Regions from separate parts of the Dactylosporangium sp. CA-139114 genome, predicted to be linked through region 1. Evidence: riboswitches for the same ligand, from Rfam matches in the RefSeq annotation. Region 1 holds a riboswitch; each other region holds the start of a gene.
What was found. Region 1 has a riboswitch for cyclic di-AMP ahead of ACQP2P_RS20490 (C39 family peptidase). Riboswitches for the same ligand answer to the same signal wherever they lie in the genome.
Positions count from the first base shown of each region.

Region 2: another riboswitch for cyclic di-AMP. It lies ahead of ACQP2P_RS44830 (coiled-coil domain-containing protein); the one in region 1 lies ahead of ACQP2P_RS20490 (C39 family peptidase).
Region 3: another riboswitch for cyclic di-AMP. It lies ahead of ACQP2P_RS00385 (NlpC/P60 family protein); the one in region 1 lies ahead of ACQP2P_RS20490 (C39 family peptidase).
Region 4: another riboswitch for cyclic di-AMP. It lies ahead of ACQP2P_RS13945 (NlpC/P60 family protein); the one in region 1 lies ahead of ACQP2P_RS20490 (C39 family peptidase).

Region 1 is NZ_CP192080.1:4,513,616-4,516,916, forward strand. It holds gene ACQP2P_RS20485 (MFS transporter) at 1-756, opposite strand, end outside; cyclic di-AMP (ydaO/yuaA leader) riboswitch at 991-1,134, shown strand; gene ACQP2P_RS20490 (C39 family peptidase) at 1,430-2,191, shown strand; gene ACQP2P_RS20495 (hydrolase) at 2,409-3,077, shown strand.
Region 2 is NZ_CP192080.1:9,954,676-9,957,976, reverse strand. It holds gene ACQP2P_RS44835 (exopolyphosphatase) at 1-709, opposite strand, end outside; gene ACQP2P_RS44830 (coiled-coil domain-containing protein) at 782-1,804, opposite strand; cyclic di-AMP (ydaO/yuaA leader) riboswitch at 1,814-1,962, opposite strand; gene ACQP2P_RS44825 (glycoside hydrolase family 19 protein) at 2,211-3,301, shown strand, end outside.
Region 3 is NZ_CP192080.1:80,905-84,205, forward strand. It holds gene ACQP2P_RS00375 (class I SAM-dependent methyltransferase) at 72-701, opposite strand; gene ACQP2P_RS00380 (LamG-like jellyroll fold domain-containing protein) at 899-1,744, shown strand; cyclic di-AMP (ydaO/yuaA leader) riboswitch at 1,853-1,985, shown strand; gene ACQP2P_RS00385 (NlpC/P60 family protein) at 1,997-2,995, shown strand; gene dcd (dCTP deaminase) at 3,025-3,301, opposite strand, start outside.
Region 4 is NZ_CP192080.1:3,069,198-3,072,498, forward strand. It holds gene ACQP2P_RS13935 (SpoIIE family protein phosphatase) at 1-464, opposite strand, end outside; gene ACQP2P_RS13940 (alpha/beta fold hydrolase) at 468-1,268, opposite strand; cyclic di-AMP (ydaO/yuaA leader) riboswitch at 1,796-1,940, shown strand; gene ACQP2P_RS13945 (NlpC/P60 family protein) at 1,948-2,946, shown strand; gene ACQP2P_RS13950 (HEAT repeat domain-containing protein) at 2,998-3,301, shown strand, end outside.

The DNA of each region.
Region 1 (3,301 bases):
GGTGGAGCCGGACATCTCGGTGCGGATGACCAGCGGCACGCCGCTCTCCATCTGGGCCAGGCCGAAGGTGACCAGCAGCAGCTGCGCGACGAGCAGGAGGGCGTAGTTGAGGCCGGGCCGGAACCGGACGAGCCGCTCCCGGTGCTGCGCCGCGTCGCCGTCGGATCGCGGCAGCGGCACGCGGAAGAGGATGATCAGGGCGTACACCGCGCAGCTGACCCCGTTCGCCACGCACATCCACCGATAGCCGGTGGCGGAGCCGAGCAGCACACCGCCGAGCCCGGCCCCGGCCCCGAGGCCGAGGTTGAGCAGCAGGTAGCGCAGCGACATCGTGCGGACCTTGGCCTCGGCGGTGGCGCTGAGCGCGGTGATGATCGGCACCACGGCGGGCAGGAACGCGCCGGTCCCGACCCCGATGACGAGGACCGCCGCCAGCTCGGCGGCGTACCCGGACCCGAGTGCGACCAGCAGCCAGCCCACGGTCTGGGTCAGCAGCGCGGCGACCGCCACGATCCGCGGCGAGTGCCGGTCCACGAGCCAGCCCCCGACGACCGACATCGGCACGGCCGCACCGGCCAGGACGAGCAGCAGCAGTGCGATCGCTGCGGCGGACAGGCCGCGGAACTGGCTCAGATAGATGGCCAGAAAGGGGTAGCACAGCCCGGTGCCGACCGCGGACACGCCGTAACCGGCGACGAACCACCATGCCGCGGCGCCGAGCCGCCGCGTCGCTCCGCCGGTCCGGTCACCGCGCATTGCCAGCTCCTCCCGTGTCGCCTTGCCGGCGGTGTCGAAGATGCCCTCGCGGCCGTCGGATGTCCAATCGCCGTCCGCCGCCGGGCCACGGATCTGACGGTCCGTGGGTCGGCGGCCGCGTTGTGTAGTTGCGCGGAGTGCGCTTCTTCCAGCTAGCAGGTCTAGGCGAGGCCGGCGGCCCTGCGTAACGTCATGACTCGCTCGCCCCGGTTCGTGTCCACAACGGGTGGCGCCGGGACGGGCCCGCTGAGTCGTGCCATGCACGAGCCGGGGACCCACCGCACGTCTGGGGTGAATCCGCGGGCCGAGTGCCCGCGGTAGGGCGACCTTCGCGCCCGAATCCGTCAGCTAACCCGGTAAGCGGATGCGTGAGGGAGATTCGCCTGTGCACAGCCGCAACCCCTGTTGCAGCCATCCTCGCCCGGAGCATGTAGGCCCGGGTCTGCGTCGATCGCCGGCGGCCGCCGAGCGCTGATCACACGCAGGGCGGACCGCCGTCGCGCGGCGCCGAGTGGCGCCGCGGGCGTGCCGGGACGCGTTGCTCCGCGCGGCCCACGCCGTATCGCGGTGGCCGGCCCATGCGGCCCGCCCCCGAGCGCCGTGCCGCGCGCACAACCCCCGATGCTCAACCCTGATCGATCGCCCCTGCGCGGGGTTTTTGAGGAGAGTCGCAATGCATGCTGAACCCGTACGTGAGCAGGCCGGCCGCATCCGAGGCATCCGCCGGGTGCGAGCGGTCGCGATCTCGGGCGCCCTGCTCGCCGCGACCGCCGCGGCCGTCAGCGCGTGCGGCCAGGTCGCCGACACGTCGTCGGCCCCCGCGGCCGCAGTGGGCGCTCCGGCGGCCGGGCTTGATGCCGCCCGGGCCGTGCCTGACCCGGCCGCCGCGGCGCCGACGCAGTCCACGGCGCCGGCCCCGGCGGAGAAGGTGCTCGCCTACGACTTCCAGCTGCAGCCCAACTTCTACTACTGCGGCCCGGCGGCCACCCGGATCGCGCTGACGGCGGCGGGTCACGCCATCAGCCAGGACCGGGCCGCGTCGTTGCTGGGCACCACCACGAACGGGACGAACTCGGCCCTGGACACCACCCGGGTGCTCAACAGCGTGATCGGCGGCGGCCGCACGGTGTACCGCACCAGGGAGATTCCGGCCTACCCGGCGACGCCGGCGCAGGCGAAGCAGTTGCAGGCCGACGTGGTGTCCACCGTCAGCAGCGGGCGGGCGGTCGTCGCCAACATCGCCGGGCACCTCACGGACAACGCCGGTGTCTTCCACTCCTACGAGGGCGGGCACTACCTCACCGTCGTGGGGTACCAGGACGGCGGCAGCACAGTGAAGATCGCCGATCCGGCCAATCCCCGGGGCGACGGCACCTACTGGGTCAGCACCCCTAAGCTGGCTGACTGGATCTCCCAGCGCGGCTACTCGTACTGAGCCCGGCGCCGTAGAACTGACGTAGATGAAGGCCTCCGGCCCGGGGTGGCGCGCTCCGGGGCCGGAGGCCTGCACATGACAGCACTCACCACGTGGCGACGGGGGTTTTCCCCGGCCGGCCGGGGGTAGCTCGGAGCCGACGGTGGTGAGCGGGCCGCTCGCCTTCGGGCCGGTCGCAGCCGCTCGCCGTACGGCCAGTCGCAGCGTGGAGGACGCGATGACCAGCCTTCCCAAGCGTGACCCGGCGAAGGATCACCTGCTGAGCCCGGGCAACGCGGCACTCGTGATCATCGACTACCAGCCGCCGCAGATCTACACGGTGCGGTCCATGAACACCGGGCGGATGCTCAACAACATGGTCGCGCTCGCGCGTCTCGCCCGGGTGTTCAACGTGCCGACCGTCCTTTCGACCGTGAACGTGCAGTCGGGCGTGAACCCGGACACGGTGCCGCAGCTGCGAAACGAGCTTCCCGACATCCCCTCGTACGACCGGACGCAGATCAACGCGTGGGAGGACAGGGAGTTCCTCGACGCGGTGAAGGCCACGGGGCGCCGCAAGCTCATCATGTGCGCACTGTGGACGGAGGCGTGCCTGCTGTTCCCGAGCCTGGACGCGCTCAACGAGGGGTACCAGGTCTTCCCGGTCGTCGACGCGCTCGGGGGTACGACGATCGAGTCGCACCAGAATGCGCTCGAGCGCATCAACAACGCCGGGGCGCAGCCCACGACGTGGAACTCGGTCGCGTGTGAACTCCAGCGGGACTGGGCCCGCACCGAGACGGTGGAGGGCTTCCTGCAGACCGTCATCGACCAGAACGAGGACTGGGGCTGGTACGAGGAGCTGCGCGGGCGCGGGAAGCGGCTGCAGACCCCGGTTCCTGTGTAGCCCGCCCGGCCGCGTCCGCCGCCGCTCGGCAGCCGCCGCGGTCACGGGCCGTGGCGGCCGCGGTCGTCGGTCAGCAGCGACAGTCCTCCGCGCAGCCGTGGCTCGCGGTGGGCGTCGCGGCGGCGCGGCGGCGCGGCGGGGGCTGCGGCGGCGGTGCAGCCACCACAGGCCGAGCCCGGTCGCGGCCAGGCCGGTGGAGACGGCAAGGAGCGTCTGGCGCAGGA
Region 2 (3,301 bases), 4.8 Mb from region 1:
AGAGTGCGTAGACCATGAAGCGGTTCCCGGCGTAGATCGTCTCCTCGTCGCGCAGGTCGACCACGACCACGTCGCCGTGCATGTGCGACACCCGGCGCAGCTGGTCCACGAAGAGGTCCTGCTGCTCCCGGAACAGCTCGGCCCGCTCGGCCACGTCCGGCAGGGCCAGGATCTCCTCGACGTCCTGGTGGTCGATGCACGCGTCGATGAGCTGCATCATGAGCTGGTAGTTGGAGATGCGGAACTGGCGGAAGCGGCCCAGCCCGGTGCGGCTGTCCATCAGGAAGTTCAGCAGCGTCCAGCCGGTCGGCTGCAGGATCTCGGTGATGTCGTACTGCGCGGAGTCGGCCCGGTCCACGGCGACCATGAGCTCGTCGGAGACCTGCGGGAAGCGCTCGGCGCCGCCGTAGTGGTCGTAGATCACCCGGGCCGCCGACGGGGCCTCCGCGTCGATGACGTGATTGGTCGCCTGCCCGTGTTGGAGCTTGGCCGCTCTGAGCGTCTCCGAGTGATGGTGATCGAAGACCAGGTGGGCGCCGGGGGCGTACGGCAGGTTGGTGAGGATGTCCGTCGGCCCGACCTCGACCGCGCCGTCCTGCACGTCCTTCGGGTGCACGAACGTGATGTCGCCGATGAGGTCGAGGTGCCGCAGCAGGACCGCGCAGACCAGTCCGTCGAAGTCGCTGCGGGTCACGAGACGGTACTTCACTGCTATTCCCCCTGCGACGGAAACGGCCGGTCGATGGTTGCCCCATCGGCCGGCCGGTCGCGCGTTTGAGGATTACAGGATCGACAGGTGCACGTGATTCGTGTGGTCACTGGAGGGATCGCCGGCGACGCCGCTGTAATGGTGCCAGCCCACCGCCGGGGTCCAGATCTCCTTGAACCAGATGACGTACATGACGCCGAGCTGGTTCGCGTTCTTCACGAAGTACGCGGCCAGCGTGCTGCCGTAGACGTAGTCGTCACCGGAGGCCACGCCACCGAATCCGTTCTTCGTCTGGACCGAGAAGTCGCACGCCCGGCCCTTGGGGTGCTCGTAGGGCCCGCTCGGCCGGAAGCACGCGACGAACCGCTTGAAGCCGTCCTTCTGCGCCTCCTGCATCGCGTGGAGCATGCGCGGGGTGATGCAGCCGGTGGTCGTGGGGTCCTTGACGCTGCACGACTCCTTCGGCAGCCCGCCGCTGGACGTGCGCGGCACCGGGTCGGCGGTCGGCAGGTTCGCGGTGACGAAGCCCTTGCTCGGCCCGCCGGCCAGCTTCAGGGCGGTCTCCGCGTCCTTCTTCTTCTGCTCCATCGTCTGGACCTGCTGCTGCTGCGCGGCGACCTCGTCCTCGAGCGCCTTCTTCTGCGCGGCCTGGCTCTCCTTGAGCCCCTTGAGCTCGTGCAGCAGGTTGTCGTTGTGGTGGGCGATCTGGTTGATGGTGTCGGCCCGCTCGGCGAAGCTGTCCGGGGTGCCGGCGTCCATCAGCGCGGCGAACGTCGTCAGCGGGCCGGTGCGGTAGGCCGCGACGGCGACCGCCGCCACCTGCTCCTGGACCGTGGCCAGCTGGGCCTCGGTCGCCTGCAGCTGCGCGGTGAGCTCGCCCTGGCGCTTGACCGAGGCGTCGAACTTCTCCTTCGCCTCGGACCAGGCGCGGGTGCTGTCCTCGAGCACGGAGCCCAGGGTCGGGTTCGCGCTGGACCCCTCGTCGCCGGTGTCGCCGCCGGGCTCGGCCGCGGCGGGCGTGGCGGCGAGCCCCCCGACTACCAGAGCCGCCAGCAGCGCGACGATCATGCGCCGGTAGGGATGTCGCGATGACATCTGGTTCGTTGTTCCTTCCGTCGGCCGCCGACCGAGTTAGCTGACGGGTTCGGGACGGAACGATCCCTACCGCCCCTCCGATCGGGAAGGGCGGACTCACCCCAACGTAACGGTGGGTCCCCGGCTCGCCACGTGCGGCGATTGGGCGGCAGCCCCGCCCGGCACCGGGGGCGGCGCCTGCTGGACGTGACCGTGGGTCACTGTACCCAGGGCGCTTCTTTTGCGCACCGCACCGTTTGTGCGGAGATCTTTTCGACCTGGACTAAGTGATGCAGATCACTCGCCGCGCCCGGGCCTCAAGGCAACCGTAAATATTCTTCATAAAAAGATGACGTTCGCTCCTTCGACCCGCGGTGCCTGGTCATATGGGCTGGTCAATCGGCTGGTTCAGAAGGAGTGATCAACGGTGTCGAGAGTCCGCCTGCTGGCGATGCTCGCCGCGGTGACCATCGCGGGAGGGGTGGTCGCGGTGTTCAACATGCTGCCCGCCTCGGCCGCGTCGTGCAGCCCCGCGTGGCAGGCCTCCGCGGTCTACACCGGAGGCGCGACGGTCTCCCGCAACGGCCACAACTACCTCGCCAAGTGGTGGACGCAGAACGAGGCGCCGCCCGGGACCACCGGGGTGTGGCAGGACCAGGGCTCCTGCGGCGGTGGCGGCGGTTCGCCGGCGACCCAGCCGCCCCAGACCGGCTCGGCCGGCGGCTGCGACTTCCCGGCGTGGGTGCAGGGCCGCAACTACGTGACCGGCGACATCGTGAAGTTCACGGACGGCAAGTTCTACATCGCCGAGCACGACAACCCCGGCTACAGCCCCGTGATCAGCACCTGGTTCTGGGACCCGTACACCTGCTCGGGCACCGGCACCGGCACCGGCACCGGCGGCGGCACGACTCCGCCCCCCTCCAACGGCTCCTTCGTGGTCAGCGAGGCGCAGTTCAACCAGATGTTCCCGGGCCGGAACTCCTTCTACACCTACTCGGGCCTGGTGGCGGCGCTGTCGGCGTACCCCGGCTTCGCGAGGACCGGCTCGGACGACGTGCGCAAGCAGGAGGCGGCCGCGTTCCTGGCCAACGTGAACCACGAGACCGGCGGCCTGGTGTACGTCGTGGAGCAGAACACCGCGAACTACCCGCACTACTGCGACACGAGCCAGTCCTACGGCTGCCCGGCCGGCCAGTCGGCGTACTACGGCCGCGGCCCGATCCAGCTGTCGTGGAACTTCAACTACAAGGCCGCGGGCGACGCGCTCGGCATCGACCTGCTGCACAACCCGAACCTCGTGCAGACCGACTCGGCCGTCGCCTGGAAGACCGCCCTCTGGTACTGGAACACCCAGAGCGGCCCCGGCACCATGACCCCGCACAACGCGATCGTGAACGGCGCCGGCTTCGGCGAGACGATCCGGAGCATCAACGGCAGCCTGGAGTGCGGCGGGCGCAACCCGGCGCAGGTCCAGAGCCGCGTGGCGGCGTACCAGCGCTTCGTGTCCATCCTGGG
Region 3 (3,301 bases), 4.4 Mb from region 1:
TGGGCGGCCCGGAGCGCGTCACCATGGGCTTCCCGCGCCGCTAGGAACCACCAATCGCCGGCGTCGCCGGCTCAGGGTCTGCGGGCGAAGATGGCCGCGCCCGGGGACTTGGTGTGCTGGTCCAACAACACGGTTGTCTCCACCGTGAAGCCGGCCTCCGTCAGCCACTCGGTCATCCGGGCCGGTTGGCGGCGGTGGACGTTCACTCGCATCGGGTGGCCGCCGTAGCCCTCGGTCTTCAGGCGGGCTCCGTCGCCCGCGTGGAAGCCGAGCAGCAGGACGCCGCCCGGGTTCAGGGCTCGGTGGAAGCCGGCCAGGGCCGGCGGGATCGACTCGTCGGGGATGTGGATCAGCGACCAGAAGGACAGGATGCCTCCGACCGGGGGGAGGGTCAGCTCCGTCATGTCGCCCACCTCGAAGGTGAGCCTGGGGTAGGTCGCACGGGCCAGGTCGATCATGGCCGGGGACAGGTCGATGCCGAAGGCGTCCGCGCCGAGCTCCGCCAGGTGGGCGGTCACGTGGCCGGGGCCGCAGCCGATGTCGGCCACCCGGGCGCCCGGCGGGAGCAGGTCCGCGAACAGTCGCAGGATGGCGGTCAGGTACGGGTCGCTGGTCAAGGCGCCGGTCACGAACTCGGCGTAGCTCTTGGCGACGGTGTTGTAGGAGGCGCGGGTCTCCTCGCGCCATGCGTCGTCGGGCATGGCCGGACACGTTACGCCGAGTGTGGGTTTTCTGGGCCCACGGACGTGGCAGAGAGGCCCGCCAGGGCCGAACGGTGTCTGACGGGAGCAACGGTCGTGCCCCCGGCGGACCGGAGCAATGAATCTTGTAACGCATTGGAGGGAACGCGCTCGAAACGGCCGCGCCGGCGTGGCGATTCGGGGCACCATGCCCGGTTATGCGCCGCCGCCGGTTGTTGCTGTGTGCCCTGCTTGCGTGTCTTGTCGGGCTTGCCGGCCTCGCGGTGCGGCGGGCGTCGGCGCCGCCCGGGCGGAGTGCGGCCGAACCACTGACCGGGCAGTCCGCGAAGGCGCCCGGCATGGGTAGCGCGCCGGCCGTGGCGGTGCCGTCCAGCGGGCCGGCCGGCTCGCCGGTGCACGGGGCCGTCACGGTGCGGTACACCTTCGACGACGGCCTGGCCGAACCGGTCGCGGACGTCTCCGGGCGGCTGGCGCTGCGCTCGCGGCGGGCCGAGGGCGGGCAGCTCGCCACCGTGGCCCACGACGGCGGACTCGCGGTGCGTTTTCCGCCCCGGTGTGAGCATTACGGTGCGCAGAGTTGTGCCCGCGTGATCCTGCAGAGTGCTCCGGCCGGGTTTCTCAATCCCGGTCGTGGACCCATTACGTATGGGGCCAGTGTGCTGGTTCAGCCGGAAGAGACTTCCAAGGGCGCCAATGTCGTCCAAAAAGGGTTCTCGGTCGGTGACAGTCAGTTCAAGTTGCAGGTCGACGGCGAGGCCGGGCGGCCCAGTTGTGTGATTGTCGGCACGCGTTCGTCGAGCATTTTCGTAGCGCTCTCGACACGTTCCGTGGCCGACGGGCGGTGGCACCGGCTCGCGTGTTCGCGCAGTAACTCGCTGCTCACGGTGTCTGTCGACGGGGTTGAGGCGGGGCGGGTCACCATTCCGTCGTCACTGTCGATAGTGAACGACGATCCGCTCTGTATTGGCGGCAAGGGGACTAGCGCGAACAACGATCAGTTTGTAGGGGCAATCGATGATGTGTTCGTCACTCGAATTGCCTGACCTTCGGGACAAATCGGACAACAATTGGATGCCGACTTGTCCATGAGAACCTGGCGCGCCTAACGTGAATTCGCGCCGGCTGGATGTCCGCGCCCACCACGGGCGCGCCAGGCGGCACCGCCGAGTCGATTTCGAGCCGGGGACCCACGTGTTCCACCGGGGTGAATCCGCGAGATCGCGGTAGGGCGACCTTCCCGCCCGAACCCGTCAGCTAACCCGGTAGGCGGCCATGGAAGAAGGAGTATCTCCTCGGTGGAGACCCATCTGAGGTGGACGCGGCGGCCCAACCGACTGGTCCGGCTCCTCGTCGCCACCCTCGGCGGTCTGTCCCTCGCCGTCGGCGTCACCGGCCTCGCGCACGCGGACCCCACGCCCGGCGAGATCGAAAAGCAGATCGACGAGAAGTGGAACACGATCGAGCCCGTCGTCGAGCAGCACAACCAGCTCAAGCTCGAGCTCGCCGCCAACAAGACCAAGCAGAAGCAGCTCGAGGACGCGATCGCGCCGCTGAAGGCCCAGGTCGACGCCGCCTTCGACAAGGTGAGCGCGTTCGCCGTGCTGCAGTACAAGAACGGGCGCATCTCGAAGCTCGACGCGATGCTCACCACGGGGTCGCCGGACACGTTCATCGACCAGATGACGATGCTCAACATGGTGGCCAAGGACGAGCAGGACCGGATCAAGGACGTTCTCGTCGCCAAGCAGCAGTACGACGCCCAGAAGCGTCCCCTCGACGAGCTGATCGCGAAGCAGGCCGAGCAGGAGGCCGCGCTCAATCAGCAGGAGACGCAGATCAACGCCGACATCAAGAACCTGCAGGACATGCGCCTCCAGGCCTACGGCAGCGGCAGCGGCACCGGGTCGCTCAAGCCGGTCGCGTGCCCGCAGCAGTACGACGGGAGCCCCGGCAGCCGGGCCGCCCAGTTCGGATGCCAGCAGATCGGCAAGAAGTACGTGTGGGCGACCGAGGGTCCGAACACGTTCGACTGCTCGGGCCTGACGATGTGGTCCTGGAAGCAGGTCGGCGTCACCTACCTGCGGCACTACACGATGTGGCAGTACCAGGACACCAAGCGCGTCTCGCGGGCCGACCTCAAGGCCGGTGACCTCGTCTTCTTCTACCCCGACAAGCACCACGTTGGGTTGTACGTCGGCAACGGCTGGATGGTCCACGCACCCAACCCCAGCCAACCGGTGCAGATGAAGAAGATCGACTCCGAGCCGATATCCGGATACGGCCGGGTGGCTTAAAAAGGGTGGGCCTTCGGGCCCACCCTTTTTTACTGCGTCGGCCAGGTGCGCCAGTTCTGCCAGGAGCGGCTCGGGGTGGGGCCGCGCTGACCCTGGTACCGCGAGCCGTACACCGCCGAGCCGTACGGGTGCTCGGACGGTGAGGACAGCCGGAAGATGCACAGCTGCCCGATCTTCATCCCCGGCCAGAGGCGGATCGGCAGGTTCGCGACGTTCGACAGCTCCAGCGTGACGTGGCCGCTGAAGCCGGGGTCGATGAACCCGGCGGTCGAGTGCGTCAGCAGGCCGAGCCGGCCGAGGCTGGAC
Region 4 (3,301 bases), 1.4 Mb from region 1:
GCGCAGCGCACCACCATCTCCTGCAGCAGCCGAACCCGGGTCGCGTTGCGCTCGGCGCTGCGGCGCTCCTCGAGCAGCTGCCGCTCGTACATCCGGCGCTCCTTCGCGTCGAACACCGTCATCCGCACGAGGGCCTGGCTGCCGGCCGGACCCGCGCGCAGCACCGCGTTGACGAACGCGTCGAGCCGGGAGCCGTCGGCCTTGCGGAACTCGGCCGCCGCCTCCCGGACCTCGCCCTGCAGGTGCAGCAGCGGCGCCAGGTGCGTCTCGTGCCAGATCCGGCTCCCGGCGGCGTAGAACTCGTGCACGCGCCGGCCGGCCAGCTGGTCGCGGCGCCAGCCGGTCCACCGCAGGAACGTGCGGTTCACGCGCACGATGGTGCCGTCCGGCAACAGCGTGAGATACCCGCAGGGGGCGCTGTCGTACAGTTCTTCGGCGTTCTCCTCGGGCAGCGGCTCGGGCACGCGTCAGCCCGTCCGCAGGAAACCGTCGATCGCCGCGAACGTCTCGTCCGGGGCGCTGAGGTGCGGGCAGTGGCCGGTCGCGTCGAGGACGACGAGGGTGCTGCCGGGGATGTTGGCGTTGCAGTACGCCCCCACCTCCCGGGGGGCGATGACGTCCTCGGAGCACTGCAGGATCAGCGTCGGCACGCTCACCTTGCCCAGATCCGCGCGAGTGTCGGAGCGGAAGGTCACCTCGGCGAACTGCCGCGCGATCGCCGGATCGGTGCGGCAGAAGCTGTTGCTCAGCTCCTGGCCGAGCTCCGGCCGGTCGGCGTTGCCCATGATGACCGGCGCCATCGCCGCGGACCAGCCGAGATAGTTGCGGTCGAGGCTCTCCAGCAGCTCGTCGATCTCGCCGGCGCTGAAGCCGCCGTAGTAGTCGTGGTCGTCGATGTATCGCGGGGAGGGGCCGACGAGCACGAGCTTGGCGAACCGGTCCGGCTCGGCGTTCGCCGCGAGCAGCCCGATCATCGCGGCGACCGAGTGCCCGACGAACACGACCTCGCGCAGGCCGAGCTCGTGGAGCAGCTCGAGCAGGTCGTCGGCGTAGGCGCCGAGCGACGTGTACCGCCGGGGGTCGTAGGCGCCGAGATCGGAGTTGCCGGCCCCGACGTGATCGAACAGCACGACGCGATGATCGTCGGCGAACCGCGGCGCGACGAGCCGCCACATGTGCTGGTCGCAGCCGAAGCCGTGCGCGAAGACGACGGCCGGGGCGTGCTCGGGCCCGAGCAGCCGGACGTTGTTACGCTGGACTGCGCTCACGGTCCGTGACGTTACTCGTGCCCGGCGTGCGCGAACAAGGGCCTACATGGCCCGGCGGTGGTGGGCGGCCCGGCGCAATCCGGCCTTCCTGTGCGCATTTCGGCTGCTCGCGCCCGCCGGGTCGATCCGCGGCGGGGGTGGTGCGGGTACACCCGTTCGTTGGAACGTTTCCTCCGCCGCCGGCCCGGCAGTGTCCACTTCGGAGCGTCGCCGGCCCGTCCCCCGCTGCCGCGCGGCCGTGGCGTTGTGTGCGGCATGGAGATGCTTGCGGGCGAGGAGGGCCGTCCCCGTCGAGATCGGCGATCGCCTGAACCGCTGCGCAGCGCTGGACGGGCCGCGGCCGTGATCGGGAGCAATCGGGCGATATCGGTAGCCATCGCCGCAACGTGATCTTTGAGCGAACGTTAAGTGTTGCTTAGGGCGGTTCCGCCGCCGGGATCCCGCCGATACGTTTGGTGCGGCCTGCCAGGCCACAGCCGCTCACCGAGGGCGGCCCGGGCAGGCTCCGCCGAGTCGTACGACGGCCCTGGCAACAGGCGCCGGCGCGTGAGCCGGGGACCCATCCGGGGCTTGCTCCAGGGGTGAATCCGCGACCGTCACGGTCGTGGTAGGGCGAACCTTCTTCTCGCCCGAACCCGTCAGCTAACCCGGTAGGCGGATGCGAAGAAGGACGCTTGCCGTGTTCAACCGACGGACGGCGCTGCGCTCGTTCCTCATCGGAGTGGCGGTCGCGGCGATGGTCGCGCCGGCGTGTGCCGCACACGCCGACCCGACGCACGACGAACTCCAGGCCCAGATCGACAAGGGCAATGCGGAGCTCGAGCACATCGTCGAGGACTACAACAAGATCAACGGTGACCTCGAGGCCACCCAGGCCACGATCAAGCAGCGCGAGACCGACCTGCAGCCGCTCGAGGCCAGCATGGACGCCGCCCGCGCCACCGCCGACCAGATCGCCGTCAACGCCTACAAGTCCGGCGGCAACCTGAGCTCCTGGTCGCTGATGCTGGGTGCCACGTCGTCGGACGGCTTCTTCGACCGCGTCGGCACGCTGCAGCAGATCTCGCGCAACCAGCAGGCCGACCTCGCCAGGTATGCCTCGGCCAAGGCCGGCGTCGACGCCGAGAAGCAGCGCCTCAACGAGACCCTCGCGGCCCAGAGCCGGCAGAAGGCCGACCTCGAGGCGCGGCGCAAGCAGATCGAGGGCAACATCGCCAAGCTCGACGAGATGCAGCGCAAGGCCGACGCGGCCGCGGCCGCCGCGGCGGCGAAGGCGAAGACCCCGGTGAAGACCGCCAACCCGACCACCAACCCGGGACCGCCGCCGGCCGTCTCCGGCGCGGCGGGCAAGGCGGTCAGCTACGCGTGGGCCCAGCTCGGCAAGAAGTACGTCTTCGGCGCCGCCGGCCCGAACACGTTCGACTGCTCGGGCCTGACCATGATGGCGTGGAAGGCGGCGGGCGTCACGCTGCCGCACAACGCCGCGCAGCAGTGGGGCAAGGTCAAGCACATCTCGCGGGCCCAGCTCGCCCCCGGTGACCTGGTGTTCTACAACGGCCTCGGGCACGTGGGCATCTACATCGGCAACAACCAGATCATCCACGCCCCCAACAGCCGGACCGTGGTGAAGGTCGCCCCGATCGACATCGACTCGCTCTACGGCTACGGCCGCGTGTAACCCCACCGGCGGGACCCGAGCCCGGCCGGACACGTCGTAGGATCGCCGCCCATGGATGACGCCGACGTGTTCGCCGGGCTCGATGCCGTCGCGTGGAAGCGGCTGCGGCACGCCTACGGCTGCGCCGCGGGCGTCCCCGCGATCCTGCGCGGCCTCGCCGACCCCGACCCGGCCGTGCGCGAGGTGGCGCTCGACCAGTTCTACGGGGTCGTGCACCACCAGGGCGACGTCTACCGCTGCACCCTCGAGACCCTGCCGTTCCTCACCCGCATCGCCACCACGCCGGGGGTGCCCGGCCGGGCCGCGGCCATCGAGCTGCTGGCGAGCGTCGCCGGCGCCGGTTGGGACCAGCCGC